3 regions of the Actinomadura citrea genome follow, and region 3 is predicted to be linked to each of the others. Evidence: predicted binding sites of a transcription regulator. Region 3 holds the regulator's gene; each other region holds the start of a gene.

The links. Region 3 encodes HrcA, which represses chaperone genes, less so after heat shock. Its sites were predicted from a motif close to TTGGCACTCTCNNNNNGAGAGTGCCAA; they were not measured.
Positions count from the first base shown of each region.
Region 1: a site for HrcA is predicted at 3,702-3,728, ahead of BJ999_RS07290 (FmdB family zinc ribbon protein). Genes of this name have one in related genera too.
Region 2: a site for HrcA is predicted at 4,425-4,451, ahead of groES (co-chaperone GroES). Genes of this name have one in related genera too.

Region 1 is NZ_JACCBT010000001.1:1,493,410-1,503,042, forward strand. Features, by position in the region: gene BJ999_RS07280 (S-methyl-5'-thioadenosine phosphorylase) at 1-662, opposite strand, end outside; gene BJ999_RS07285 (MMPL family transporter) at 783-2,909, opposite strand; gene BJ999_RS07290 (FmdB family zinc ribbon protein) at 3,302-3,664, opposite strand; gene BJ999_RS07295 (potassium/proton antiporter) at 3,831-5,315, opposite strand; gene BJ999_RS07300 (NAD(P)-dependent oxidoreductase) at 5,419-6,408, opposite strand; gene BJ999_RS07305 (5-formyltetrahydrofolate cyclo-ligase) at 6,501-7,082, opposite strand; gene galU (UTP--glucose-1-phosphate uridylyltransferase GalU) at 7,117-8,043, shown strand; gene glp (molybdotransferase-like divisome protein Glp) at 8,070-9,278, shown strand; gene moaC (cyclic pyranopterin monophosphate synthase MoaC) at 9,284-9,633, shown strand, end outside.
Region 2 is NZ_JACCBT010000001.1:8,211,464-8,221,096, reverse strand. Features, by position in the region: gene BJ999_RS37540 (aminoglycoside phosphotransferase family protein) at 1-566, opposite strand, end outside; gene BJ999_RS37535 (apolipoprotein A-IV repeat region-like domain-containing protein) at 753-2,402, opposite strand; gene BJ999_RS37530 (class I SAM-dependent methyltransferase) at 3,065-4,309, opposite strand; gene groES (co-chaperone GroES) at 4,576-4,884, shown strand; gene groL (chaperonin GroEL) at 4,970-6,598, shown strand; gene BJ999_RS37515 (sigma-70 family RNA polymerase sigma factor) at 6,874-7,566, shown strand; gene BJ999_RS37510 (hypothetical protein) at 7,563-8,432, shown strand; gene BJ999_RS37505 (DUF5319 domain-containing protein) at 8,493-8,882, opposite strand; gene guaB (IMP dehydrogenase) at 9,126-9,633, shown strand, end outside.
Region 3 is NZ_JACCBT010000001.1:2,795,109-2,804,741, forward strand. Features, by position in the region: gene BJ999_RS13165 (hypothetical protein) at 1-60, opposite strand, end outside; gene BJ999_RS13170 (antitoxin YezG family protein) at 231-671, shown strand; gene hemW (radical SAM family heme chaperone HemW) at 716-1,924, shown strand; gene BJ999_RS13180 (DUF3097 domain-containing protein) at 2,045-2,869, opposite strand; gene hrcA (heat-inducible transcriptional repressor HrcA) at 3,072-4,082, shown strand; gene dnaJ (molecular chaperone DnaJ) at 4,083-5,216, shown strand; gene BJ999_RS13195 (16S rRNA (uracil(1498)-N(3))-methyltransferase) at 5,323-6,054, shown strand; gene BJ999_RS13200 (hypothetical protein) at 6,070-6,744, opposite strand; gene BJ999_RS13205 (SigE family RNA polymerase sigma factor) at 6,741-7,328, opposite strand; gene BJ999_RS13210 (histidine triad nucleotide-binding protein) at 7,628-7,972, shown strand; gene BJ999_RS13215 (PhoH family protein) at 8,095-9,171, shown strand; gene ybeY (rRNA maturation RNase YbeY) at 9,168-9,633, shown strand, end outside.

The DNA.
Region 1 (9,633 bases), 1.3 Mb from region 3:
TCGATGCCCGCGTCGAGGTCGGTGACGAGGCAGAGCGAGGTGTAGCAGAGCGCCAGCTCGCGGGCGAGGACGGCCTCGGGGTGGCCGGTCATCCCGATCAGCGTCCACCCCTGCGAGGCGAACCACCGGGACTCGGCCCGGGTCGAGAAGCGGGGGCCCTCGATGACGACGAGCGTGCCGCGGTCGACCGGGTCCCACCCGGAGGTCCGCGCGGACTCGACGGCGGCGCGGCGGCCCGTCGGGCAGTACGGGTCGGAGAAGGAGACGTGGACGGCGGCGCCCTGGTCGTAGTAGGTCTGGTCGCGCCCCGACGTCCGGTCGGCGAGCTGGTCGGGGACGGCCAGCGTGCCGGGCCCGAGGTCGGGGGTGAGGGAGCCGACCGCGCACGGCGCCAGCACCTGGCGGACGCCGAGGGACCGCAGCGCCCACAGGTTGGCCCGGTAGGGGATCTTGTGCGGGGGGAAGCGGTGGTCGCGGCCGTGCCGGGGGACGAAGGCGACGCGGCGGCCCGCCAGCTCGCCGATCGCGATGGGGTCGCTGGGCGGGCCGTAGGGGGTGTCGACCCGCACCTCCTCGATGTCGTCGAGGAACGAGTAGAAGCCGGAGCCGCCGATGACCCCGATCTCGGCGACGGGCTGGGACGCGGAAGCCTGAGTGGACATGCCGCCGACCCTAGCCACCTGGGCGCCGTGCCCGGCAGACCGTCCGCAGATTGTGGATAACTCCGCCGCCGCACGAAGAAGGGCCCGGCCGGAGCCGGGCCCTTCCGCGTTCTCGGGACGTCAGCCGACCGGGTCCAGGACCTTGGGCGGCGAGGCGGGCGCCTCCTTGGCGAGCCGTCCCGGCGTCCAGATCCGCCGCCCGATGTCGTAGGACAGGGCGGGCAGCAGCAGCGACCGGACGACGAGGGTGTCGAGCAGGACGCCGAACGCGACCGCGAAGCCCATCTCGACCATGAACACCAGCGGCAGCGTGACCATGGACGCGAACGTGGCCGCGAGGACGAGCCCGGCCGAGGTGATCACACCGCCGGTGACGGTGAGCCCTCGCTGGATGCCGCGGCGCGTGCCGAGGGCCTGCGACTCCTCCCGGACGCGGTGCATCAGGAAGATGTTGTAGTCGACCCCCAAGGCGACCAGGAAGATGAAGGCCAGCAACGGGAAGCCGGAGTCGGTGCCCTCGAACCCGAAGACGTGCTCGAAGATGACCGCGCAGGCGCCGAGCGAAGCGAGGAACGACAGCACCACGGTGCCCATCATCAGCAGCGGCGCGACGACGGCGCGCAGCAGCGCGATGAGGATGAGGAGCACCACGGCCAGCACGATCGGGATGATGACCTTGTTGTCGCGGGAGGAGGCGCGCTTGATGTCCAGGTACGTCGCGGTCGTGCCGCCGACCTTGGCGTCCGCCGACGGGACGGCGTGCACCGCGGTCCGCAGCCGGTCGATGGTCGCTCGCGCGGCCTGGCTGTCGGCGGCGTCCTTCAGCGTCGCCTCGTACTTGACCAGACCGCCCGCCGCGGCGGGGGCGCTGACTTCGGCGACGCCCGGCGTTCCGCGCACGGCCTGGGCGATCTGGTCGGACGCCGGGGCCTTGCCGATGACGAGGGCCGGGGAGCCCGAGCCGGCGGCGTAGTGCCGTGCGATGACCTCCGAGCCCTTCACCGAGTCGGGCTTGCCGGTGAACTGGCCGGCGTCCGACAGGCCGTCCGCCTTGAGCGAGCCCAGCCCGAGCGTGAGGACGATCAGGCCGAGCATGGTCGCGGCCCAGAGCGCGCGCGGGCGCTTGCCGACCATTCCTGCGACGCGGCTCCAGACGCCGTGCTCGGCCTCGTACGCCTCGGGCTTGAGGTACTTGGCGTCGTAGCGGGGGATCAGCGGCCAGAACAGCCAGCGGCCGCAGATGACGAGGAGGGCGGGCAGGAGGGTCGTCATGGCGGCGAGGGCGGTGAGGACGCCCGCGGCGGCCACGGGGCCCATGCCGGCGGTGGAGTTCATGTCGGCGAGCAGCAGGCACAGCAGGCCGACGGCCACGGTGGCGGCGGAGGCGATGACGGCGGGCGCGGCGCGGTGCAGCGCGTAGGCCATGGCCTCGTGCCGGTCCTCGTGCCGGTGCAGTTCCTCCCTGTAGCGGGCGACGAGCAGCAAGGCGTAGTCGGTGGCGACACCGAAGACGAGGACGGTCAGGATGCCGGCGCTCTGGCCGTTGACGGTGAGGTCCGCGTACTTGGCGAGCAGGTACACGGTCGACTGGGCGAGGCCCAGGGCGAAGACGGCGCTCAGCACGGGGACGAACCACAGGACCGGGCTGCGGTAGATGAACAGCAGCAGGACGATGACGACGAGACCAGCGGCCATGAGCAGGAAGCCGTCCAGGCTCTGGAACACCTCGAACTGGTCGGCGCCGCCGCCGGCGGGACCGGTGACGTGCGAGGCCAGTCCGGGGGGTCCGCGCTCGGCGAGGTCGCGCGCCTGGTCGACGGCGGCGGTGAGGTCCTCGTCCGTCAGGGGCACGAGGGTCTGCAGGGCCTTGCCGTCCTTGGACGGGAACGGCCCCTGCGCCTTCTGCGCTCCGGGCAGGTTCTGGAACGCGGCCATGTCGGACTCGGCCTTGGCCTTGTCCGCCGCGGTGATCCCGCCGGAACGCTCGTAGACGACGACGGCGAGCATCGTCTCGTCCTTGCGGAACCTCTCCTCCAGTTCCACGACCCGGGTGGACTCCGCCCCGGCGGGCAGCCAGGACGCCGCGTCGTTCTTCTCGACGTCGCCGAGCTTGCCGGCGAGGGGGCCGAGGGCGGCCAGGAGGACGACCCACAGGGCCAGGACGGCCCATTTGGTGCGCCGTCCGGCGATCAGTCCGGCCAGGCGGTGTGTCCGCGGCCTCGGGGGAGCCGGGCTAGGTGCGCTCATAGGTCCTCTCCTGTGTGCACCGGGCGATATCGAGATATGTCGTGTTCGGCCCAAGAGTCTCTCGTTGAGCGAGAGGTGTCAAGTAATATCGCGAAATCGGAAAGCGTGGGGCATGGCGAGCTTCTCGATATGAGAGTCTCTCGTAAACAGAGCCAAGTCAAGCCGTGCGACAGGAGAGGCCCGGCCGGGGTGGGGGGTCGCTCTCTGTCTCTTCCATGGTCGCGGAAGGTCTGCGGCTGCGCCTCCGGCGTTAGGACGGACCTGCGCTACGCCTGCCGAGGCAAACGAAAGCCGTCGCCTACCCCTGGAGATGTAGGCGACGGCTTCCGGATACGACGAAAGCCGGGGGATCCGGCTGGATCCCCCGGGTGCGGGCGGAGATGCCTAGAAGGTCAGGCGACCTTTTCGGAGGACGACGACTTGCCGGTCGACGAGGACGACGAGTCGGAGGTCGACGAGGACGAGTCCGACTTGGCGGAGTCGCCCGAGGAACCGCCCGAGTCGCCGGAGGAGCCGTTGGACGACCCGTTCGACGAGCCGTTGGACGAGGCCCCCGCGGTGGAGGCCGACTTGCCGGAGCCGCGGCTGTCGGTGCGGTAGAAGCCCGAGCCCTTGAAGATGATCCCCGCGGCGGAGAAGACCTTGCGGAGCTTGCCGCTGCACGCCGGGCACTCGGTCAGCGCGTCGTCGCTGAACTTCTGCACGACCTCTAGAGGCTCGCCGCAGTCGGTGCAAACGTACTGATACGTCGGCACGGTTCCTCCTCGCTGACTCAGCCCGGCGCGAGCCGGACTGGCACTCACTCTAGACGACTGCTAATGGTACCCATGCGTGGAACAGGATTCGCCCCCGGGATGTTCCCAGGCGGCGCGCCGCCCAGGACCCGGCCCCGCGGGACCCGAGTCGCCGCGGGACTCCTGGTCACTGTCCCTTCTCGCCGAACCAGCCCGCCAGCCGGCCCTTGCGGCTGACCGCGCGCAGCCTGCGCTCGGTGGCCTCGCGCACCTCGGCGGTGGTCACGATCAGCAGGGTGTCGCCCGCCTGCAGGGGCGTGGTGGGCTCGGGCACGAAGCTCGCCCCGTCCCGCACGACGAGGGTGATGGACGCGCCGGGCGGCAGCCGCAGTTCGAAGATCTCCACGCCGCTGATCAGCGAGTCGGCGGGGACCCGCACCTCCAGCAGGTCGGCGTGCAGCTCCTCCAGCGGCGCCGCCTCGACGTCCAGTTCGCGGGTCTGCTCGTCGCCGGTCAGCCGGCACAGCCGCGAGGCCAGCGGCAGCGTCGGCCCCTGGAGCAGGGTGAACATGACGACGATGTTGAAGACGATCGCGAAGAGCCGGTCGGCGTGCTCCACGTCCGCGACCATCGGGATGGTGGCCAGGACGATCGGGACGGCGCCCCGCAGCCCCGCCCAGGACGCGAAGACCTTCTCGCCCCACGACAGCCGGAACCCGATCGTGGACAGCACCACCGACAGGGGGCGGGCCACCAGCAGCAGGACGAAGCCGACGATGAGCGCCGGCAGGATCTGGCCGGGGAGGTCTCCGGGGTCGGCCAGCAGGCCCAGCATCACGAACAGCCCGATCTGCGCGAGCCATCCGACGCCCTCGGCGAAGCCTCGGGTGGCGGGGCGGTGCGGCAGCCGCGCGTTCCCGAGGACGAGGGCGCTGACGTAGACGGCGAGGAACCCGCTCGCGTGCATCAGGGAGGCGGCCCCGTAGGAGCCGATGGCCAGCGACAGGACGGCGATGGGGTAGAGGCCGGACGCCGGGAGCGCGACGCGGCGCAGCGCCTGCGCGCCCAGCCACCCGATGGCGACGCCGACGATGCCGCCCGCGACCAGCTCGTAGACCATGACGCCGAGCAGTTCGGCCATGTTGGGGACGGCGGTGTGGGCGCTGAGCGTGATCACGATGATCACGACGGGGGCGTCGTTGAAGCCGGACTCGGCCTCCAGCAGGCCGGTCAGCCGGGAGGGCAGGGGCAGCCGCCGCAGCACCGAGAACACCGCGGCCGCGTCGGTGGGGGCGAGCACGGCGGCGAGCAGGAACGCGGGACGCCACTCCAGGCCGACGAGCCACATGGCGGACAGCGCGACGACGACGATGCTGATCAGGGTGCCGAGGGTGGAGACGCTGAGCGCGGCCGGCACCGAGGGCCGCACGCGCCGCCAGTTGGTGGTGATGCCGCCCTCGGCGAGGATGAGCACGAGGGCCGCGAGGCCGAGCGTCTCGGCCAGTTCCGCGTTGTCGAAGCGGATGTGGAGGGGGCCGGACTCGCCGATGAGAAGGCCGAGGCCCATGTACGCCAGCAGCGTGGGGAGGCCCGCCTGGTGCGACAGCCTGACCGCGATGATGGCGCTGAGTACGAGCGTGGCCCCGAGGAGTAGCCAGATGTCGAGGTGCACATCCCACCCTTCGGGGTCGTCAAAGTTGATCGTTTAGGAATCCTACAGATTCACGGGCGAATCGCATATTTACGATTGAGGGACGGCGTGTCCGTCATGGCCGCTATCGCCGTGTGACCAGTGGATTGAGCCCGTTCACCACGTTCTGTACGTCTCGTCCCTGAACGGCCGCGGTGACGTTGTCGCGCACCATCCCGAGCAGGTTGAGCTGCGACTGGACGGACGCCCCCGCCGTGTGCGGCGACAGCAGGACGTCCTCGCGGGAACGCAGCGGATGCCCCTCCGGAAGCGGCTCCTGCTCGAACACGTCCAGGGCCGCCCCGGCCAGACGTCCCGAATCCAGTGCGGCGAGGACGGCGCCGTCAGGCGCGATGCCCCCGCGCGCCACGTTCACCAGCAGCGCCTTGTCCGGCAGCAGGGCGAGCCGCTCCGGACCTATCAACCCCCTTGTCTCCTCGGTCAGCGGCAGGGCGAGGACGAGGACGTCGGACGTCGCCACGAGCTCGTCCAGCTCCCGGTACGTCGCCGGCGCCTCGGGACGCCTCCGCCTCGTCCAGTACGAGACCGCGCAGCCCAGAGCCGCGAAGAGCCGCGCGGCCTCGGCGCCGATCGCCCCGAACCCGACGATGCCGACCCGCTGCGTGTGGATCTCGCGCGGGCCGAGCGCCGCCATCTCCATCTGCGGCCATCCGCCCGCGCGGACGGCCCGGTCGCCCCGCGCGAGGTTGCGGCACAGCGCGAACGCCGCGCCGACCGCCCACTCGGCGACCCCGCGCGCGTTGAATCCCGCCGCGTTCGCCACGGGCACGCCCGCGGACGCCCACGCGGCGACGTCGATGCTGTCGATCCCGACCGCGGGCATCTGGACGAACGACACCCGCGGCGCCGCCGCCACGGCCTCGGCGTCCAGCGCCAGCCGGCCGGTGAAGTCGCCGATCACCAGGTCGGCGCCGGCGAGCGCGGCGAGCAGGCCCGCCCGGTCCCTGGTCTGCGGGAACGCCACCTCGGCGGCGTCTCCCAGCGGCGCGAACAAACCATGGACGATCTCGTCCGCGATCGGGGGCAGGGAAAGGATCCGCCACGGCGCCGTCATCTCGTACCTCCCGTCAGGCCGTACTCGACCGCGTCCCCCATCCGCGATCTTGGCCCCCTCACTCTACGAGCAGGCCCGGATCCGCGAGCAGGTCAGCCCAGGCGGACCAGCCCCTGCGACGGCGTCACCACCGCCCGGACGCGCTGGTCGTGCGGCTCGGCGGGCACGCTCTCCACCAGTTCCCCGTCGAACAGCAGCGCCGCGGTCAGGATCGCCGGGCCCACGCGCGCCAGCGCCCGGTCGTAGGAGCCGCCGCCGCGGCCGAGGCGCACGCCCGTCCGGTCGACCGCCACCGCGGGCACCAGCACGACGTCCGCGCTGGCCACCGCCCCGGGGCCGCGCGGCGGCTCGGACGACTCCAGGCACCCGCGGGCCCCGGGGACGAGCGAGTCGGGCCCCTCGTAGGACGCCCAGTCGAGGTCGCCGTCCGGGAGCAGGCGGGGGACCAGCACGTACGTCCCGCGCTTCCACAGCGCGAACAGCAGGCTCCGCGTGTCCGGCTCGTCGCCTATGGAGACGTACGCCGCGATGGTCCCGGCCATCTCCACCTCCGGGACGGGCAGCAGCGCGTCCCGGATCGGGCGCGCCGCGCCGGAGCGCGTCTCGGGCGGCATCGCCGCACGTCGTGCGAGCAGTTCGGCCCGGAGGCCGGTCTTCGTAGCGATGGGGTGCACGCTGTGGTCCTCGTGGATGGCTAGGGTCGTGTATATGGCCGACATTGCACCAGTGCTCAAAGCGGTCGTCCCGGCGGCCGGCCTCGGTACCCGATTCTTGCCCGCGACCAAGGCGACTCCCAAGGAAATGCTGCCGATCGTCGACAAACCGGCGATCCAGTACGTCGTGGAGGAGGCGGTCGACGCCGGGCTGACCGACGTCCTGATGGTCACCGGGCGCAGCAAGCGGTCCATCGAGGACCACTTCGACCGAGCGTACGAGCTGGAGGAGGCGCTGCGCGCCAAGGGCGACGACGAACGCCTGGAGGCCGTGCACGAGTCCAGCGATCTGGCGATCATGCACTACGTCCGGCAGGGCGAGCCGCGCGGCCTCGGGCACGCGGTGCACTGCGCCCGCCAGCACGTCGGCCGCGAGCCGTTCGCGGTGCTGCTCGGCGACGACATGATCGACGCTCGTGACAAGCTGCTGCAGCGCATGATCGAGGTGCGCGGCCAGCACGGCGGCAGCGTCATCGCGCTGATGGAGGTCGAGCCCGATCAGGTGTCGGCGTACGGGTGCGCGGCCATCGAGGCGACGGACGAGGAGGACGTCGTCCGCATCTCCGACCTCGTGGAGAAGCCCGCCGCCGAGGAGGCCCCCAGCAACTGGATCATCATCGGCCGCTACGTCTGCGACCCCGCGGTGTTCGACGTCCTGGAGAAGACCCCGCCCGGCCGCGGCGGCGAGATCCAGCTGACCGACGCGCTGCGCACCCTCGCCGACATGCCCGCCGACCAGGGCGGCGGCGTCTACGGGGTCAAGTTCCGGGGCCGCCGCTACGACACCGGCAACAAGCTGGAGTACCTGCGGACGGTCGTCCAGTTCGCGGCGGAACGGCCCGACCTGGCGCCGGAGTTCCTGCCGTGGCTGCGGGAATTCGTCCGGACGCAGGACGGCGTGGGCGACACAACGGATTCGTGACGAGGCGTCAGACTGGGGCCGTGGCTATGAGAACGGTCGACGAGCATCTGACGGAGATCCTCGGCAGCGTGGCACCGCTGCCGCCGCTCGAGCTGGCGCTGCTGGAGGCGCACGGCTCGGTGCTCGCCGAGTCCGTGTCCGCGCCGATGCCGCTGCCGCCGTTCGACAACTCCGCGATGGACGGCTACGCCGTCGTCGCGGCCGACATCGCGGCGGCCACCGAGGCCGGTCCCGTCTCGCTGCCCGTCGTCGGCGACATCGTCGCGGGCGACTCCGGCGTGTCGGCGATCCGGCCGGGCCTGACCGCCCGGATCATGACGGGCGCGCCGCTGCCGGCCGGCGCCGACGCCGTGATCCCCGTCGAGTGGACGGACGGCGGCAACGCCACCGTCCGGATCTCGCGCGCCGCCCCGCCGGGCAACTACATCCGGCGGGCGGGGGAGGACGTCCTCGCCGGGCAGGTCGTCGCCGAGGCCGGCGCCCGGATCACCGCCGCGCAGATCGGCATGCTCGCGGCGGTCGGGCGGTCCCGGGTGACCGTCCGGCCGAAACCGCGCATCGTGGTCGTCTCCACGGGCGACGAACTGCGCGAGCCGGGCACCTCCCTGGCACCCGGCCAGATCTGGGAGTCCAACAGCTTCATGCTCACCGCCGCCGTGGTCGAGGCAGGGGGAACGGGCTTCCGGCAGGCCACGGTGCAGGACGAACCCGCCAAGGTCTTGGAGATGCTCCACGACCAGCTCGTCCGGGCCGACGCCATCGTCACCACCGGGGGCGTCTCCATGGGCACCAGGGACGTCGTCAAGGAAGTGCTCACCGGCACCGGGACCGTGGCCTTCCACAAGGTGCGGATGCGGCCCGGCAAGCCGCAGGGGTTCGGCCTCCTGGAAGGCGTTCCCGTCTTCACGCTCCCGGGCAACCCCGTCAGCGCGTACGTGTCGTTCCAGGTGTTCGTCCGTCCCGCCCTGCGTGTCATGCAGGGGTTGCCACCCGAACCGCTCCCCACGGTGAGCGCCGTTGTCGCCGAGGACATCAAGTCGCCCGCGGGGCTCCGCCACTTCCTGCGGGGGAGACTCTCGTTCACCCGGGGCTTCTACACCGTCACGGCGGCCGGCGTGCAGGGCTCGCACCAGCTCGGGTCCCTGTCGTCCGCGAACGCGCTCATCGAGATTCCGGAGGACGTCGAAGCCATGCCCGCCGGTTCGCACGTCGAGGTCATGAGGTTGCCATCATGAGTGCCATGGGGTCTGAGTTCACCCATCTGGACGACAAGGGATCGGCCCGCATGGTCGACGTGTCGTCGAAGAACGTCTCGTCCCGGACGGCGACGGCGACGGGGTTCGTCCGCCTGTCGCCCGAATGCGTCGACCTCCTGCGCGCCGGCGACATCCCCAAGGGCGACGCGCTGTCCGTCGCCCGCATCGCCGGGATCATGGGGGCCAAGCGCGTGCCCGACCTCGTCCCGCTGTGCCACCCGATCGCGCTGCACGGCGTCACCGTCGACCTCGCCATCGACGACGACGGTGTCGCGATCACGGCCGTCACCCGCACCGCCGACCGCACCGGCGTGGAGATGGAGGCGCTCACCTC
Region 2 (9,633 bases), 5.4 Mb from region 3:
CGTTCCCACAGGTCGGGACGGAGCGCGTGCTTGGGCGCGAGCCGCGCGTCGAGGCGGTTGTGCGGGACGTACGGCGGCATCGTGGACGCGCCGTTCAGCTCGTGCACCGCCAGCAGCGCGGCGGCCAGCTGGATCAGGTACTCGGGCAGGTCGTCGTGGGACGGGCGCGGCGGGTGGCCCGCGAGCCGGGTGATGAGCAGGGCGGGGACGTCGCAGTAGGCGCCCGACGGGTCGGCGGCCACCAGGGACGGTGTCGGGATCGCGCAGCCGGCGAGCAGCGCGAGCGCCGCGATCTCGCGCTCGGGGGAGAACTCGGCGTCGCCGTAGCAGCGGCGGGGGGCGGCCTCGCGGGAGGTCCAGCGGCGCAGGACGAGGTGGTGCGCCTCGCCGGAGCGGCTCTCGACGAGGAGGGCGTGGTTGGCGTGGGCGGAGCCGCCGGCGAGGGGCCGCACCATGCGGACCTCGGCGCCCTTGCCGAGGCACTCCTCCACCCATCGCAGGGTGGTGTGCCCGGGCGGGACGCCGGTCGGCAGGCAGGGAGCCGGTAGGTGGGTCACCTGGTCCATGAAAACGGATTCCGAAGGGTATTGGGAGTGATTTTGTGAAGACGGAAAGTAACAAAGCGCACGTCATCGGGGTGACATGAGGGCAGCATCTTCGGTCGTCCCGGCGGTTCGCGGGACGAACGCCGCGGATACCGGAAGGTATTCGAATGCCGGGTGGGGCCCGCGCCGGCCCCACCCGGACGCTCGTCAGTCCTTGGTCTCGCGGCGGGGACGCAGCAGCGCCTCGGCGAGCGCGAGCATCGTCTCCTCCAGGGTGGACAGCCGCTTCAGCACGTCCTCGTGCACCGCGTTGACCTGCTTGGACACATCGTCGTGGACGCCGTCCATCTTCCGGCCGACCTCGTCCTCGACATGGGAGAAGCGCTTGGCGACATCCGCCTGCGCCGCGTCGGCGCGCCGCGCCGCCTCGTCCTGCATGCTCTCCACCCGCCTCGCGAATTCGGACTGCACGCCGCCGACCTGCCGCGCGACGTCCTCCTGCATGGTCCCGACCTGCTTGGCGACGTCGTCGTGGATGCTGCCGACCTGCCGCGTGACGTCCTCGTGGATGTCGCCGATCCGCTTGCCGAAGTCGTGGTGGACCCCGCTGACCTGCCGCGACATCTCGCTGTGCACGGACTCGACCTGCTTGGCGACGTCGGTGTGCACCGACTCGACGCGGCGGGAGACGATGTCGACCTGCGTGGTGAACTCCTCCAGCGCGCTGTCGACCCGCTTGGTGACCTCCTCGTGGATGTTCTCGATGCGCTTGCGGACGTCGTCGTGCACGTCCTCGAACCTGCGGGAGAACTCGTCCATGCGCTTGGCGACGTCGCTGTAGGCGGTCTCGGCGATCTGCGACATGGTGGCCTTGACCTCGTCGCGGTCCGGCCGGGCGCGCAACTCCTCGATCAGCGGGTCGACGGCCTCGGCGAGGTGCTTCTCCAGCGCGTCGAACCGGTCGCCGTACTCGGCCGCGGGGCGCTGCGCCAGCTCGGCCAGCAGCCGGTGCACCTCGGCGATCTCCAGCGTGGCGGGCAGCCGTTTGATCCGCTCGCCGAGCCCGTCGAGGCGGCCGTCGACGCTCTCGAACCGGCCGTCCAGCCCGCCCAGTTTGCCCGACACCCCTTCGAGGCGGCCGTCGACGCCGTCCAGGCGCCCGTCGAGCCCGTCGAGGCGGCCGCCGACGCCCTCGACCCGGCCGTTGACCGCCTCAAGACCCTGCTCCATCCGCTCGGCCATCTCGCCGAGCGCCTGGTCGACCCGTGACGTGACCCCGTTGACCGAGTGTTCGAGCCGCTCGGACCGGTGGCCGAGCTCGGCGAGCGACTTGTCGAGCCGGTTGAAGCGGACGGACGCGGCCTCCATGCTGCCCTGGAGCTTGTCCAGCCGCTTGGTCATCTCGTCCATGCGCTGCGACGCCTGCTGCGTGGCGTCGGTGATCTGCTGCGCGGAGTCGAGGACGGCCTGGATGCGGGTCAGGCCCTCGTCGACGTTCTCGGCCACCACGCCGACGTCGGCCCACAGTGCGGGCAGCTCGGCGACGGGCTTGACCCGCTCGCCGAACGCCTCGATGTGCTCGGCCAGGCCCTCGGCCCATTCAGGGGGCTTGCCGGACAGGTCGTCGACCTGCCCGCGAACGCTCTCGATCTGCCCGGTCAGCCCGGTGAGCTCCCGCTCCCGGACCTCGCGGAGAAGCCACTCCATGCCTTCGAGTCGCTGGCGGATCTCGTCCAGGACCTGCCCCTGTGAGCGCTGTTCGTAGACGTGGTCCTGCGCCGCACGGGCGAGCAACTCCCGCATCCGATCCGAGACCGGTTGACCCCCTGTCTGCAGGAAGTTGTGATTCGTTTCCACCCGATGCTCCTTCGTGTGCCGGCGCGACGAAATGACGCACGGCAAATGAATCTCTGGAGTGGCCACTGTAGTGCGTGTAGAGCGCGGCTAAAACGGGTAGCAGAGAAGATTGCGAGTTCTGCGGAATGCGCCTGTTATCCGACTAGGTGGGATAGCGAGATATCGCCGGGTGTATGGCGAATTTCCTGCTTCGCGGTTATTGCCCTTCTTGGTGGGAGTTGTGGGGTGGACGGTGGCGGGCGGTGCGGGACGGGTCCGGCGTTCCGGGTGTCGTTCTGTCCGTACATCTCGTCCAACATCGGCAGTTCCCGAACCCGGCGGGGGGCCACGCCGACCTGATGCGCGTGCGACGGGCGTGATGCGGCGGGGCGGGATCCGGGCCTTTTCGGGAGGGCTTTCGGGGAGCCGGTGTCCCGGCGGGTGAACCTGCCTTGGTGTTTTTCGCGCCGGTTGATCTCGGTGCGCCGATTCCCGCGCCGCGCCGTGCCCTTGCCGGGCGGCCGCAATCCCTGGTGCGCGCAATGCCGGAAAGCGTCGATGATTTGCACCGCCGTGGCGCGTCGCCCGGTCCCTCTTGGCATTGCGCCGCCGAGGGGAAGATCTTTGGGCAGGGTTGCGGGGCGGCGCCCGTTCCGGGCGGGTCCGGCCCCGTGGCAGGCCGGTCAGGCCCCGGCGACGGGGTGCGTCAGCAGGGCGACGGGGTCGCGTCCGACGCGCGTCACCACGAGGGTCAGCTCCTTGGCGCGGCGTCCCGCGCGGCGCCCGCCGAAACCGAGGTCGCGGCGGAGCCGGTCGACGTCCACGGCGGAGCCGCGCTTCTTGACGGTCAGCACGCCGATCTCGCGGCGGCGCAACTCGGCGCGCAGCCGCTTCACTGAGAACGGGAGCACGTCCTCCACCTCGTAGGCGGAGGCGAAGGGCGTCGGGCGCAGCTCGTCGGACGTGACGTAGGCGATGTGAGGGTCCGCCAAGCCGCCGCCGACCAGTTCCGCGACTTCGCCGACCAGGTGGGCCCGGATCACGGCGCCGTCAGGCTCGTACAGGTAACGGCCCCACGCGCGTACGTCCGGGTCGCCCAGCCCCCGGGGAGTCAGAGTCCGCACCTGGGGCTCTGAGCCCGAGAGGTCCGAGAGGTAGGTGTCGGACGCGAGGAGAGTGGCCCGCCGGCCCACGTCGCCTGCGAGCCCGCCCAGCCACAGGGCCGCTTCCTTGACGTCACCCCCGACCGAGACCCACTCGGCCTCCGCGTCGTCCGGTACTGCCTCATGCGGAATGCCGGGCGCGACCTTCACGCAGGCCGCGGGCACCTGGCCGGCCATGGCCAGGACGACGTCGAGCGGCGGCTCGTACGAACGGGGATCGAAGACACGGCCCCGTGCCGTGCGCCGTCCAGGATCGGCGAAGACCGCATCGAACCCGGACGGATCCTCCTCGGTGGCGTCCCCGACCCGTACAGAGGCGAGACCCTCCAGTCCGAAGGCGGCCACGTTGGCGCGAGCCACCTCAGCGGTCAGCGGGTCCAGCTCCACGCCTTCCCCGGCCAGGCCCGCGCGCGCTCGGGCGATGAGGTCGGCGCCTATCCCGCATCCCAGTTCCAGCACACGCGCGCCGGGCAGCCGATCCGCGAACCGTCCGGCACGGTAGGCCGCCACGCTCGCGCGGGTCGACTGCTCAAGCCCCGCCTGCGTGAAATACATGCGGTCGGCGTCCGCCCCGAACTTGGCCCGGGCCCTTTCCCGCAGCCGGACCTGCGTCAGCGCGGCGGCCACGAGCGGGGGCTCGTGCCGCTCGCGCAGCCGTGATGCCGTGGCGAGCAGGCCGTCCTCGCTCACGTCCGCCTCGGCCGTCTCCCTGAGGAGCGCCTGGCCGGAGGGGGTGCGCAGGACCCGGAACGACGCGATGTCCATAGGGTGGAAGTTAGCGGCAGAGCCGGAGACCGGGGGCCGGTGAACGCCCGGAGACGGCCGCCGGGCGGGCTCGTGTCCGTGTTGACGGGCCAACGGGCACGGAATAGTCTCACGACTGGCACTCTCAAGGGTAGAGTGCCAAATACAGCGACGAAGGTCGGTCTGGCACCCGCGACGGCAGGCCGGTCCAGGGTCGCCTCTTCTGTCACATGTGCTGGTCGGTCATCCATGGCCGGCCGAGGACCAATCGAAGGGGAGGTCAGATCGTGACGACCGCCACCAAGGTTGTTCTCAAGCCGCTTGAGGACCGCATCGTCGTCCAGCCGCTTGAGGCCGAGACCACCACCGCGTCGGGCCTGGTGATTCCGGACACCGCCAAGGAGAAGCCCCAGGAGGGCACCGTCCTTGCCGTTGGCCCGGGTCGCGTCGACGACAAGGGCGAGCGCGTCCCCGTCGACGTCAAGGTCGGCGAGGTCGTGCTCTACAGCAAGTACGGCGGCACCGAGGTCAAGTACAACGGCGAGGACTACCTCGTCCTCTCGGCCCGCGACGTGCTCGCGGTCATCGAGAAGTAATCACCGAGACGTGATGCACCCGCCCCGGTCGGCGCCGCCTTCGGGCGGCCCGCCGGGGCGGATCGCGTGAAAGAGGAGTATCCGCATGGCGAAGATCCTGGAATTCGAGGAGGACGCTCGCCGGGCTCTTGAGCGCGGCGTCAACGCTCTCGCGGACGCCGTCAAGGTGACGATCGGCCCGCGCGGCCGCAACGTCGTCATCGACAAGAAGTTCGGCGCGCCGACGATCACCAACGACGGCGTCACCATCGCCCGCGAGGTGGAGCTGGAGGACCCCTACGAGAACCTCGGGGCCCAGCTCGCCAAGGAAGTGGCGACCAAGACCAACGACATCGCGGGCGACGGCACCACCACGGCGACCGTCCTCGCTCAGGCGCTGGTCCGCGAGGGGACCCGCAACGTGGCGGCCGGCGCCTCGCCGCTCGCGCTCAAGCGCGGCATCGACGCGGCCGCCCAGTACGTCTCCGACCAGCTGCTGAAGTCGGCCCGCGAGGTCGAGGAGAAGGGCGAGATCGCGCACGTCGCGACCATCTCCGCGCAGGACCCGCAGATCGGCGAGCTGATCGCCGAGGCGTTCGAGAAGGTCGGCAAGGACGGCGTCATCACCGTCGAGGAGGCCCACACGATGGGCCTCGAGCTGGAGTTCACCGAGGGCCTCCAGTTCGACAAGGGCTACCTGTCGCCGCACATGGTCACCGACCACGAGCGCATGGAGGCCGTCCTGGAGGACGCCTACGTGCTCATCGTGGACGGCAAGATCTCCAACGTGCAGGAGTTCCTGCCGCTGGCCGAGAAGGTCGCCCAGACCAAGAAGCCGCTGCTCGTGGTGGCCGAGGACGTCGAGGGCGAGGCGCTGGCGCTGCTCGTCGCCAACAAGATCCGCGGCACCTTCCTGTCCGTCGCGGTCAAGGCTCCGGGCTTCGGCGACCGCCGCAAGGCGATGCTCGGCGACATGGCCACCCTGACCGGCGGCCAGGTCGTCAGCGAGTCGATCGGCCTCAAGCTCGACTCGATCGGGCTGGAGGACCTCGGCCGCGCTCGCCGGATCACCGTCACCAAGGACGCCACCACCATCGTCGACGGCGAGGGCTCCGCGGACGAGGTCACCGCCCGGATCAACCAGATCAAGGTGGAGATCGAGAACAGCGACTCCGACTGGGACCGCGAGAAGCTGCAGGAGCGCCTGGCCAAGCTGGCCGGCGGCGTCTGCGTGCTGCGCGTCGGCGCCGCCACCGAGGTGGAGCTGAAGGAGAAGAAGCACCGCCTGGAGGACGCCATCTCGGCGACCCGCGCGGCGATCGAGGAGGGCATCGTCTCCGGCGGCGGCAGCGCCCTGGTGCACGTCGCCAAGGAGGGCTTCGGCGCCCTCGGCCTGTCCGGCGACGAGGCGACCGGTGCGGAGGCGGTCCGCCGCGCGCTGCCCGAGCCGCTGCGCTGGATCTCCGAGAACGCCGGCCAGGAGGGCTACGTCGTCGTCTCCAAGGTGGAGGAGTTGCAGGTCGGCCACGGCTACAACGCCGCCACCGGCGAGTACGGCGACCTGATCGCCCAGGGCGTCATCGACCCGGTGAAGGTCACCCGCTCGGCGGTCACCAACGCCGCCTCCATCGCGGGCATGCTGCTCACCACCGAGGTGCTCGTGGTCGACAAGCCGGAGGAGGCCGACGAGGCCGCCGGCGGCGGTCACGGCCACGGTCACGGTCACGGCCACTGAGATCGGCCGACCGGCGGGCTCGTCCCGTCCGGGAAGCACAGGTGAGACCCCCGTCCGTCCGGGCGGGGGTCTCACCGCGTCTGGCGGAGGTGCTGTGCCGGTGGGGGCGCCGGACGGATCGCGTTCCCGCCGGGAGAAGCGTCTTCCCGCCGGGAAAAGTCCGCCACGCCCGGCAGCATGATGACCACGACGCGTAGTAACTCCAGGTTCGCTCCCGCACTGTGACCATTCCGTTGTAGAGGACAGTGGAGACACGCCCGGGGGTGCTGGGCATCATGCTTGACGTGACCGAGGGATGCTTCGCCGGGACCGTGAGCGCGCGCGCCGCCGACCCCTCGAACGGGCCGGCACCTCCCGCCCCCCGCGACACCGCCCGTTCGGCTCGGGCGCTGCGCGCCGCGGACGCCGGTGACGGCGACCTCAAGGAGCTGACCCATCTCGCCGTGCAGGGCGACCCGGGTGCCATCGAGATCCTCATCGCCGAGGTGCGTCCCATGATCGTCCGGTACTGCCGCGCCCGGCTCGGCCGGGTCTCCGGGCAGTACCACATCGCCGACGACGTGGCGCAGGAGGTCTGCATCGCCGTCCTGTCGGCCCTGCCGCGCTACCGGGACATGGGCCGGCCGTTCGCGTCCTTCGTCTTCGGCATCGCCGCGCACAAGATCGCGGACGCGCTGCGCAGCGCGGTCCGCGCCGCCGTGCCCACCGAGGACCTGCCGGACGGTCCGGACGACCGCCCGGGCCCCGAGGAGACGGTGGTCCGCTACATCGAGGCGCAGCGCGCCCGCGACCTGCTCACCCGGCTGCCCGAGCACCAGCGCGAACTGGTGCTGCTGCGGGTCGTCGCGGGCCTGTCGGCGGAGGAGACCGGTAATGTGCTGGGCATGTCCGCGGGGGCGGTACGGGTCGCGCAGCACCGGGCCCTGGCCCGGCTCCGGGCGATGGCCAGAGAGGAGTCGATCGCTTGACGGAGCGCGGCCCCCTCACCGGCCTGCGGGGCGCCCCGAATCCGGACGAGCCGGCCCACTTCGGCGACGCCCCGGCGCAGGCGCCGCAGGCCCGCCCGCCCGCCGTCGCGCCCGTGGACCTGTCCGCGGTGCGCCGTACCGACGCGCTCTTCGAGTCGCTGGCGGCGCGGGACGCTGCCGGTTCCGCGGCCCCCGCTGAAGGCCCCGCCGAGGCGCCCGCCGAAGCCCCCCGCGCCGTCCCGCAGGACGACGACCGCGACCCGGCGGAGGAGGGGCGCGCCGACGACCGCGACCCCGTGGTGCGGCTGCTGCGGGCGCTGGTCGCCGACGTCGACGACCCGACCTGCGACGCCCCCGGACCGCCGGCCCCCTCGGGCCCTGGCCCGCGCCGGCGCGGGCCGCGCACCATCGTGGCCCTGAGCGTGGCCGGCGCCGTCCTCGCCAGCAGCGGCGTCGCGGCCGCGGGCGGCGGCGCCGCCGACCGCACCACCGCCTCCCCGGCGCCGAGCGCGTCCAGCGTGGCGGAGGGCGCGGACAGGACGGCCGACACCGACGCCGGCACCTACACGCGCCCGCGGCCGCCCGTGCGCCCGGCCCCCGAGGCGGGACGTCCCGCGGCCCGCACGCCGTCCGGCGGCCCGGGCCGCGAGGAGAACCCGCAGCTCAGGCGGCGCCCGGAGGGCCCTTCCCTCCGTCACCTGCCGCGCCGCCCCTCCCGCAGGCAGGAGGCGCCCACGATGTTCACGGAGCCGGTCGGGAGGCCCGAAGCCCAGCCGGTGGCCGACCCGCCGCCGCGCCTCGACGATCTGCGCCGGATCGTCCGCAAGCGCGCACTCGGCTACCAGAACCGCGCCACCGACGACTGACGGCGGCGTCCTCCAGGTCTCTCGAGTCCTGCGCGTCCGGACCGGTGCGGGCCCGCGCGGTCAGTTCTCGTCGCGGCCCTCTTCGCTGTCGATCACGCCGTCGACGTAGCCGCGGGCGTACTCCCAGCTGACGTAGTCGACGGGATCGGGGGAGAGCGCGGGTTCGTGCACACGGGGGAGGCCCTGGTCCAGCAGGTGGCGCAGGTTGCCGTGCAGCAGGTCCCAGTCGATGTAGTGCATCTTGCCGCAGTCGCCGCAGTCGACCGTGAGGCCGCGCACCCCGAGCGGCTCCAGCAGGGCGCGGAAGACCTCCAGGTCGGCGAGGTCGGCCAGCACGTCCTCCCGCTCCGTCACACTGAGCGGAGCGGTCTCGTCGCCCGGGTCGCCGAGCGCCGCCGCCGGATCCTCCGGATCTCCGGCGAACGGGTCGAGCGGAGCATCGTCGTGCACGTACCCACGCTACTGCGAGACGCCCCGAGAGGTGCACCCCCCGGTCCCTCCGTGCGCGAACGAGCGCGAAGCGTGCGGGCACGGAGGGGAATGCGAAGGACCGCCCGGCGTGTTGGGGGATGTCATCAAGACCACGTGGCCGCCGCGCGCAAACCCCGGCCGGCCGCGGGCTCCGGCCCCTACCATGGGGACAGGGTCCCTTGTGACCTGGCCCGATGCCGCCACCACCACGGGAAGGTTGTCATGATCCCCGCCGCCGAGCCCGACAAGTTCCTCCCGCAGGGCCTGACCTTCGACGACGTGCTCCTGCTGCCGGGGTACTCCGACCTGCAGCCCGGCGAGGCCGACACCACGACCCGGCTGACCCGCGAGATCACGCTGCGGATCCCGCTCGTCTCGGCGGCGATGGACACCGTGACCGAGGCCCGCACCGCGGTCGCGATGGCCCGCCAGGGCGGCATCGGCGTGCTGCACCGCAACATGTCGATCGAGGAGCAGGCCGCGGAGGCCGACCGGGTCAAGCGCTCCGAGGCCGGGATGATCACCAACCCGGTGACCTGCCTGCCGGACGCCACCCTCGCCGACGTCGAGGCGCTGTGCGCCCGCTACCGGATCTCCGGCGTGCCGGTCACCGACGTGCGCGGCGTGCTGGTCGGCATCGTGACCAACCGGGACATGCGCTTCGAGACCGACCTGTCGCGCTCCGTGCGCGAGGTCATGACGGCGATGCCGCTCATCACCGCCCCGGTGG
Region 3 (9,633 bases):
GCCGCGCAGCAGCACCCGGGCGGGCACTCGTCCCCGGCCGGTCGCACCCACATTTCGCATCCGGACGACCTTATCCGTATTCGTTGCGGCTCCTCAGGCGGTCGGCGGCCGAAGTCGCGCCGGTCGGCCGCGACACGGCGGCGGCTGCCCGGCGCGGGCGCCGATGCCGGTACGGTCGGACGGGTACGGTGCCTTTGATCTACCGAACCGGCCGACCTCGCGGAGGCAGCGTGACCCACCCCGAGCAGGTTCTGCGTTCCGAGAAGGAACGGGAGACGGTGAACGGCGCCGTGCGCGCGCTGCGTTCGGCCGCCCCCGCGGGCTGGCAGCGGCTCGACTTCGAGTTCCGCGCGACGGTCGGCATCGACAGCGCCTCCTTCGAGGTCGAGGGCCCCGACGGCGGGCGCCGCACGGCCCTGCCCCCGGGCCAGGCCGTCGGGAAGATGGACGAGCTGCGCCGCGTCATGTACCGGTCCGACAAGGGCGCCTGGTTCACCGCGCGCCTCCAGGTCGAGCGCTCCGGCCACTTCAGCGCCGAGTTCGACTACGACGGCGAGCCCGACTTCACCCCGCCGCTGGCCTCGTCCGCCTACGTCCAGGACCTCGACCGCTTCCCCCGCTCGGCCGAGCACATCCCCGACTGGCTCCGCGACAAGCTCGGGGACGCCTGACCGGCCCGGTCGAAGCAGGCGGCGGAGCGGGGCAGACTTGGAAGGTGCCCTCGACCCTTCCTGATGGCGACCCCGTACCGGCCGACGGTGCGCTGCCCGGCAGTGCCCTGCACGGGCTCGGAAAGCGCCCGTTCGCGTTCTACGTGCACGTGCCCTTCTGCGTGACCCGGTGCGGGTACTGCGACTTCAACACCTACACGGCGACGGAGCTGGGTCCGGGGGCGAGCCGCGACTCCTACGCCGACACCGCGATCCGCGAGGTCCGCATGGCCCGGCGAGTGCTCGGGGACGTGGATCTGCCCGTGAAGACGGTTTTCGTGGGCGGCGGCACACCGACCCTCCTCCCGCCGGACGACCTGGGCCGGGTCCTGTCCGCGATCGACGTCGAGTTCGGGCTGGCCCCGGGCGCGGAGGTCACCACCGAGGCCAACCCCGAGTCGGTGGACGAGGCGTCCATAGGCAAGCTCCGCGAGGCCGGGTTCACGCGCGTCTCCTACGGCATGCAGAGCGCCCGCGAGCACGTCCTGGCCGTCCTGGAACGCGCGCACACGCCCGGACGCGTCCCGCAGGTCGTCGAGTGGACGCGCAAGGCGGGCTTCGAGCACATCAACCTCGACCTCATCTACGGAACGCCAGGGGAGACCGACGACGACTGGAGAGGCTCCCTGGAAGCGGCCCTGGCGGCAGAGCCCGACCACGTGTCCGCCTACGCGCTCATCGTCGAGGAGGGCACCAGGCTGGCGGCGCAAGTGAGGCGGGGCGAACTGACCGCCCCCGACGACGACGCCATGGCCGACCGCTACCTGATCGCCGAGGAGCTGCTCAGCGGCCACGGCCTGCACTGGTACGAGATCTCCAACTGGGCCGCCGACCCGCGCGCCGCCTGCCGGCACAACATGCTCTACTGGACGGGCGCCGACTGGTGGGGCGTCGGCCCGGGCGCCCACAGCCACGTGGGCGGAACCCGCTGGTGGAACGTCAAGCACCCGGCCGCCTACGCCGCCCGTCTCGCCGAGGGCACCACCCCCGCCCACGCCCGGGAGATCCTCACCGACGAGGACCGGCACATCGAACGCGTCATGCTCGAACTGCGCCTCGCCCAGGGCTGCCCCGCCCACCTCCTGGACGACGAGGCCGCCCGCAGAGCGGTGCGCGACGGCCTGATCGAGCCCGCCCCCTACGAGCAGGGCCGAGCCGTCCTCACCCTCAAGGGCCGCCTCCTGGCCGACGCCGTAGTCCGAGCCCTGACCTGACCAGCGACCCCGCCCCCCGGCAGAGAGGGAAGCCTGAACCGTCGCCTCGGGTCGGGTGGCTGGAAGGCGCTCTGGGCGCCTGGAGGCCGCCCGGCTCGTGACGGGGGGTTCCAGGGGGCGCTACCCCTGGGAAGGCACGGTCACGAAGTCGATGAGTTCTTCTACGCGGCCGAGGAGGGCGGGTTCCAGGTCGGTGTAGGCGTTCACCGAGCCGAGGATGCGTTTCCAGGCGGGGCCCGTGTCGTCGCCCCAGCCGAGTTCGGCGATCACGCCCTCCTTCCACGGGATGCCGCGGGGGATGCGGGGCCAGGCGCGGATGCCGACGGCCGCCGGCCTGACGGCCTCCCAGATGTCGATGAAGGGGTGGCCGGCGACGAGGACGTACGGCGAGGTGACCTGGGCGGCGATCCTCGACTCCTTGGACCCCTCCACGAGATGGTCGACCAGGACGCCGAGGCGCCGTTGCTCCTCGGGGGCGAACTCCTCGACGATGGCGGGCAGGTCGTCCACGCCTTCGAGGTACTCGACGACGACGCCCTCGACGCGCAGGTCGTGGCCCCAGATCTTCTCGACCAGCTCGGCGTCGTGGAGCCCCTCCACGTAGATGCGGCTCTCCTTGGCGACCTGCGCCCGCAGGCCACGGACGGCGATCGAGCCCGAGGCGGACCGCGCCGGGCCCGCGGGCGCGGCGGTCGGCCGGACGAGGGTGACCGGCTTGCCGTCGATGAGGAATCCGGACTTGGTCAGCGGGAACACCCGGCGCTTGCCGAACCGGTCCTCCAGCGTGACGCCGAACTTGTCGCAGCCGACCACGGCGCCGCAGAAGCCGCTGTCGGGATCCTCGGCGACCAGGCCCGGCTCGGCGGGGACCTCGGGGATCTGTCCTTTGCGGGGCCTGCGCCAGTCGCCGCCCAGCACGTCGTTTCCGTAGTTCTTACTCCGCACAGATCCGCACATTAACCGGGCGGGGCGCCCGCGCGGCGCCGCCCCGCGTTCCTCGGCGTGGCGCCGGTTCCCCGGCCGGATAGGATCACGCAGCCGTGCGGAGAGTGCGGGGGCGCTCCAGCCGAGCCTTCCGGGCCGTAGACTTGGCACTCGAAAGCATGGAGTGCCAGTAGCGGACCGGCCGGACGAAGGAGGTGACATCGTGCTGGACGACCGGAAACTCGCGGTCCTGCGCGCCATCGTCGAGGACTACGTCTCCACCAACGAGCCGGTGGGCTCCAAGGCGCTGGCCGACCGGCACAACCTCGGAGTCTCGCCCGCGACCATCCGCAACGACATGGCGGTGCTGGAGGAGCAGGGCTACATCGCCCAGCCCCACACCAGCGCCGGGCGCGTCCCCACCGACAAGGGCTACCGGCTGTTCGTCGACCGGCTGTCCACGATCAAGCCGTTGTCGGTCGCCGAGCGCCGCGCCATCGAGACGTTCCTGTCCGGGGCCTACGACCTCGACGACGTCGTCGGCCGGACGGTGCGGCTGCTCGCGCAGCTGACCCGGCAGGTCGCGGTGGTGCAGTACCCGTCGCTGACCCGCTCGGCGGTGCGGCACGTGGAACTGGTCCCGGTGGCGGAGGGGCGGCTGCTGCTCGTCCTGATCACCAACACCGGGCGGGTGGAGCAGCGCGTCATCGAGACCGGGCAGATCTCCGAGGAATCGATCGGGCACCTGCGGGCGTTGCTCAACACGTGCCTGGACGGGCTCGGTCTCGGCGAGGTCCCGGCGGCCGTGGCGGACCTGCCCGACAGGGTGGGCCCGGACGAGCGGCCGGTCGCGGCGGCGGTCCTGTCGGTGCTGCTGGAAACGCTCGTCGAGAAGCACGAGGAGAAGATCGTCTTCGCCGGGGCGGCCAACCTCGCCGCCGTGGACTTCTCGCCCAGCCTGCGGGAGGTGCTGGTGGCGCTGGAGGAGCAGGTGGTCCTCATGCGGCTGCTCGGCGAGACCGGCGACTCCTCTACAGTTACGGTGCGGATCGGCACCGAGAACCCCGACCTGGGGCTCAAGTCGACCTCGGTCGTCGCCGCCGACTACGGGGTGGGCGACCTCACTCTGGCCCGGCTGGGAGTGCTCGGGCCGACACGCATGGATTACCCCAGCACGATGGGAGCGGTACGGGCAGTGGCACGCTACGTGGGACAGATCCTGGCGGGGTCGTAAGTGGCGAACGACTACTACGCGACCCTGGGCGTCCGGCGGGACGCCAGCGCCGACGAGGTCAAGAAGGCCTACCGCCGGCTCGCGCGGGAACTCCACCCGGACGTCAACCCGGATCCGGAGACCCAGGAGCGGTTCAAGGAGATCACCCAGGCCTACGAGGTGCTCTCCGACCCCAAGAAGCGCGAGATGTACGACCTCGGCGCGGACCCCTTCGCGTCCGCGGGCGGGGCGGGCGCCGGCGGGTTCGGCGGCGCCGGTTTCCCGTTCAGCGACATCATGGACGCCTTCTTCGGCACCGCGACCTCGCGGGGCCCGCGGTCGCGCGCCCGGCGCGGGCGCAACGCGACGCTGCGGGTCGAGCTCGACCTCGCCGAGACCGCGTTCGGCACCACCCGTGAGCTGTCCATCGACACGGCGGTCGCCTGCACGACCTGCGAGGGGTCGGGCTGCGCGCCCGGCACCCACCCGGACACGTGTGAGACGTGCCACGGCCGCGGCGAGGTGCAGCAGGTCCAGCGCTCGTTCCTCGGCCAGGTCATGACGGCCCGGCCGTGCCCGGCGTGCGGCGGCTTCGGCTCGGTGATCCGCAACCCGTGCACCGAGTGCTCCGGAGACGGCCGGGTCCGCACCCGGCGCACCGTCAAGGTCAAGATCCCGGCCGGCGTGGAGAACGGCATCCACATCCAGCTCGCCGGCGAGGGCGAGGTCGGCCCGGGCGGCGGACCGCCCGGCGACCTGTTCCTGGAGATCGTGGAGAAGCCGCACCCGATCTTCGAGCGGGAGGGCGACGACCTGCACTGCACGGTCGAGATCCCGATGACGGCGGCCGCGCTCGGGACCAGCGTCACCATCGAGACGCTGGACGCCGCCGAGAGCGTCGACATCAAGCCGGGCACGCAGTCGGGGCAGGTCATCACGCTCTACAACCGGGGCGTCCGGCACCTCAACGAGAGCGGCCGCGGCGACCTGATGATCCACGTCAACGTGGAGACGCCGAACAGGCTCGACGAGGAGCAGGAGGAGCTGCTGCGGCAGCTCGCGGTCCTGCGCGGCGAGGAGCGCCCGCCCGGCAGGTTCGCCCCCGGGCAGCGCGGCGTGTTCTCCCGCCTCAAGGACGTCTTCAACCAGCACTGAAGCGCGGTGGCGGCGGCCTACCAGGAGGGCCGCCGCGGCGATTGAGGAGCATGGTGGCAGCGATGAGCGACGTCGGCCCGGGTTCCGCCTCCCCCGGACGGCCCGGGTGAGCCCGCCGGTCTTTCTCGCCGGGACGGACGCGCTGGAGCGCGACCGCGTCCTGCTGGACGGGCCCGAGGGCCGGCACGCGGCGGCCGTGCGGCGGCTGCGGCAGGGGGAGCGGGTCGACCTCACCGACGGCGAGGGCCTGCTGGCCGAGTGCGTCGTCACCGCGGCCGACCGGGCGTCCCTCACGCTGGACGTGCTGGCCCGGCACCGGGAGCCCCCGCCCGCGCCCCGCCTCGTCGTCGTCCAGGCCCTACCGAAGGGCGACAGGGGCGAGCTCGCGGTCGAGACCATGACCGAGGTCGGCGTGGACGAGATCGTCCCGTGGTCGGCGTCCCGCTGCGTCACACGCTGGCGCCCGGAGCGCCGCGACAAGGCCCTCGGGCGCTGGCGCGCGACCGCCCGCGAGGCAGGCAAACAGGCGCGGCGCAGCCGCCTGCCCGCGGTGGCGGAGCTGGAGTCCACCGAGGACGTCGCCGGGCGGATCGCCGGCGCGTCCCTGGCCCTGGTCCTGCACGAGGAGGCGGAGGCGCCGCTGAGCGCCGTGCGGCCGCCCGCGCGGGGCGACATCGTCCTCGTGGTCGGCCCCGAGGGCGGGATCAGCGAGGACGAGCTGGAACGCTTCGCCGCCGCGGGCGGGCGCCCCGCGCGGCTCGGCCCGACCGTCCTGCGCACCTCGACGGCGGGCGTCGCGGCGGCCAGCGTGCTGCTGGCCGCCACCGGCCGCTGGTAGCACCGGCCGGCGCGGTCACGGCGTGGTGGCGGCGCCCTGCTCGGTGGTCTTCGCGGGCTCGCTCGTCTCGGACGGCGTCGGCTGCTCGGTCGGCTTGCTCGGCGGCTCGGGCGTCGTGGAGGTGGGCGGAGCCGGCGTGGTGGGCGGCGCCTGCGTCGGGGTCTCGCTCGGGCAGGGCGTGGTCGCCGGGGTCGGCGTGGCGGTCGAGCCGGCCGAGGCCCCCGGCGAGGGGATGCGGCACGACGACAGGCCCGGCGAGGAACTGCTGCTCGGCGTCTCCGAGGTGCTCGGCTCGCCGGACGCGCTGCCGCCCGGCGACGACGGGACGGGGAACTCGGGATCGATCCCCGGGCCGGTGCGGTCCCCGGCGACGTCGTCGTCCCCGTCGCCGGACTGGCTGTTGCTGCCGACCGACTGCTGGATCAGGTCGATCGTCTGCGGCGCCGTCACGCCCAGCGCGGCGATCAGCACGGCCGCGGCCACGGCGAGGAGGGGGCGCGCCCAGTTCACGGTGAACCGGTCGAACCCGAAGTGCGCGGGGCCGAAACGTCCGAACCGGTGGCGCCGGCCGTCGGCGACACGGGCCCGGATGCGTTCCAGGCCGTCGCCCGCGGGGTTGACCGAGTCCGCCTCCGCGTGCAGGGCGCGGCGGAGGATCTCGCCGTGCTCGTCGTGGGGGTCGGTGGTCATGAGAACTGCTCCAGGACGTTGCGTAGCGCGGTCATGCCGCGCGCCGTATGACTCTTCACGGCGCCGCGGGAGATGCCCATCGCGCTGGCGATCTCCGCTTCGGACAGATCGGCGTAGTAGCGAAGGACGAGCGCCTCCCGCTGGCGGGCGGGGAGCCGGGACAGCGCGTCGATCACCGCCGAGCGCTCCAGCTCTCCGATGGCCCCGGCCTCCGCGCTCGGCGCGTCGGGCAGGCCCTTGGGGGCGTACTTCTCGACGACGGCGCGGTGCCGGAGCACCGATCGCGACCGGTTGACCACCGACTGGCGCAGGTACGACAGGGCCTTGTCCGGATCGCGCAGCCGGCGCCAGCCGCCGTGCATCGCGACGAACGCGTCCTGCACGACCTCCTCGGCCGTCCCCGCGTCCCGGACCAGCATCGCCGCCAGGCGCACCAGCGAACGGTAGTTGGCGCTGTAGAGGGCGGTCACCGCCTGATCGGCGTCCCAGGCGGCGGCCACCGCGCCCGCCGTGCCCCTGGCCACGAGGGTCTCGGTCACGTCAGTTGGACGCGCACCCTCGTCGTTCGGTTTACGAAAGGGCATGTCCTGGTTTGCCTCGGTCACCTATCCGCCGCCTTTGCCGGCCCCCCGCCGTCCATTCGGACGGTCGCGTCCGACCGACGTGGTCGAGCGTTCCCGCCGGGGCGAGATGTGCCGCAACGCCTTGCGAACCGGGGGGTTACGCCTGAGGTGACAACCTTAGCCAGTGGCCGGTCGAAATGCCGACCGCTACCGGGAGTTGATCGATGAGAACCCGGTCCGGCCCGGGCGGTCGTGATCCACGTCCGCGCCGGTCCCGATAGGATTTCGGGGTGGTCGCGGACCGCCGCGAGGGGAGACAGATGACCGACTGCCTGTTCTGCAAGATCGTTTCCGGGGACGTGCCCGCCACGATCGTCCGCGAGTCGGCGGGGACGGTGGCGTTCCGCGACATCAACCCGCAGGCGCCGACGCACGTGCTGGTCATCCCGCGTGACCATCACCCGACGGTCGGTGAGCTGGCCGACTCCGACGCCGAGCTGCTCGCCGAGCTGGTGCGCGAGGCCCACCAGGTCGCCGTCGACGAGGGCGTCGCCGAGACCGGCTACCGGGTCGTTTTCAACACCGGCTCCCAGGCGGGCCAGACGGTGTTCCACGCGCACGCCCACGTGCTGGGCGGGCGTGGCCTGAACTGGCCGCCCGGCTGAGCAGGCTGCCGCGCCGGAAATGCGGCGGCGGTGTGTCGGGGGTCGCCAGTACGATGGAACCGGTACACCTGGACACCCGCAGCAGACAGAAGGCAGGTCCGACAGGCCGCAAGGCCCGGCTGATGGTCGAATCAACTCACGCGAGGGCAACCCGCACGGGGCGCGACGACCGGACAGGCTCGCGCTCGCAGATCAAGATCGTGGTGCCGGACGACCATTCGATGGTGAGCCTGCTCGGCTCCCGGGATGAGTTGCTCCACGCGATCGAGCACGCGTTCGGCGCCGACATCGACATCCACGTCCGCGGCAACGAGATCACCGTGACCGGCCCGGAGGGCGAGACCGACCTCGTCTCCCGGCTGTTCACCGAGATGCTCGAACTGCTGAAGGGCGGCACCCAGCTCACCCCCGACGCCGTCGAGCGCAGCCTGGCGATGCTGCGCGGCGAGGGCGGCGCGCGTCCCGCGGAGGTCCTCACCCTGGACGTGCTGTCCAGCCGGGGCCGGACCATCCGCCCGAAGACGCTGAACCAGCGGCGGTACGTCGACGCGATCGACAAGCACACGATCGTGTTCGGCATCGGTCCCGCCGGCACCGGCAAGACGTACCTGGCCATGGCCAAGGCCGTCCGCGCCCTGCAGGACAAGAAGGTCAACCGGATCATCCTGACGCGTCCCGCCGTGGAGGCGGGCGAGCGGCTCGGCTTCCTGCCGGGAACGCTCTACGAGAAGATCGACCCGTACCTGCGCCCGCTCTACGACGCGCTGCACGACATGGTCGACCCCGACTCGATCCCGCGCCTGATGGCCGCCGGCACCATCGAGGTCGCCCCCCTGGCCTACATGCGCGGAAGGACCCTGAACGACTCGTTCATCATCCTGGACGAGGCGCAGAACACCTCGCCCGAGCAGATGAAGATGTTCCTCACCCGGCTCGGGTTCGGGTCGAAGGTCGTGGTGACCGGTGACGTCACCCAGGTCGACCTGCCGAACGGGCACCTGAGCGGGCTGCGCGTCGTCCAGGAGATCCTGGACGGCGTCGAGGACATCCACTTCTCCCGGCTGGACAGCCGCGACGTCGTGCGGCACAAGCTCGTCACCGAGATCGTCGACGCCTACAACCGGCACGACGAGAAGCAGGTGCCGCAGATCAAGCAGGGCGCGGCGCGCGGCGGCCCCCGCAAGCGGGGGCGGCAGTGAGCATCGAGGTGCTGAACGAGTCGAGCGCCGAGGTCGACGAGAAGGCCATCGCCGACCTGTCCCGGCACGTCCTCGACGGGATGCGCGTCCATCCGCTGGCCGAGCTGTCGGTGCTGCTGGTCGACGAGGCCGCGATGACCGAGCTGCACGAGAAGTGGATGGACGAGCCGGGCCCGACCGACGTGCTGTCGTTCCCCATGGACGAGCTGCGTCCCGGGCACATGTCCGGCGGCGCCGACGAGGACGGCGAGACCGACCCGGGGCTCCTCGGCGACGTCGTGCTGTGCCCCGCCGTCGCCGAGAAGCAGGCGCGGGAGGCCGGGCACAGCACCGCGGAGGAGCTGGAGCTGCTGTGCACGCACGGCATCCTGCACCTCCTGGGCTACGACCACGCCGAGCCGGAGGAGCACCGGGAGATGTTCGGCCTGCAGGCGGAGCTCCTCGGCTCCTGGCGGGAGAAAC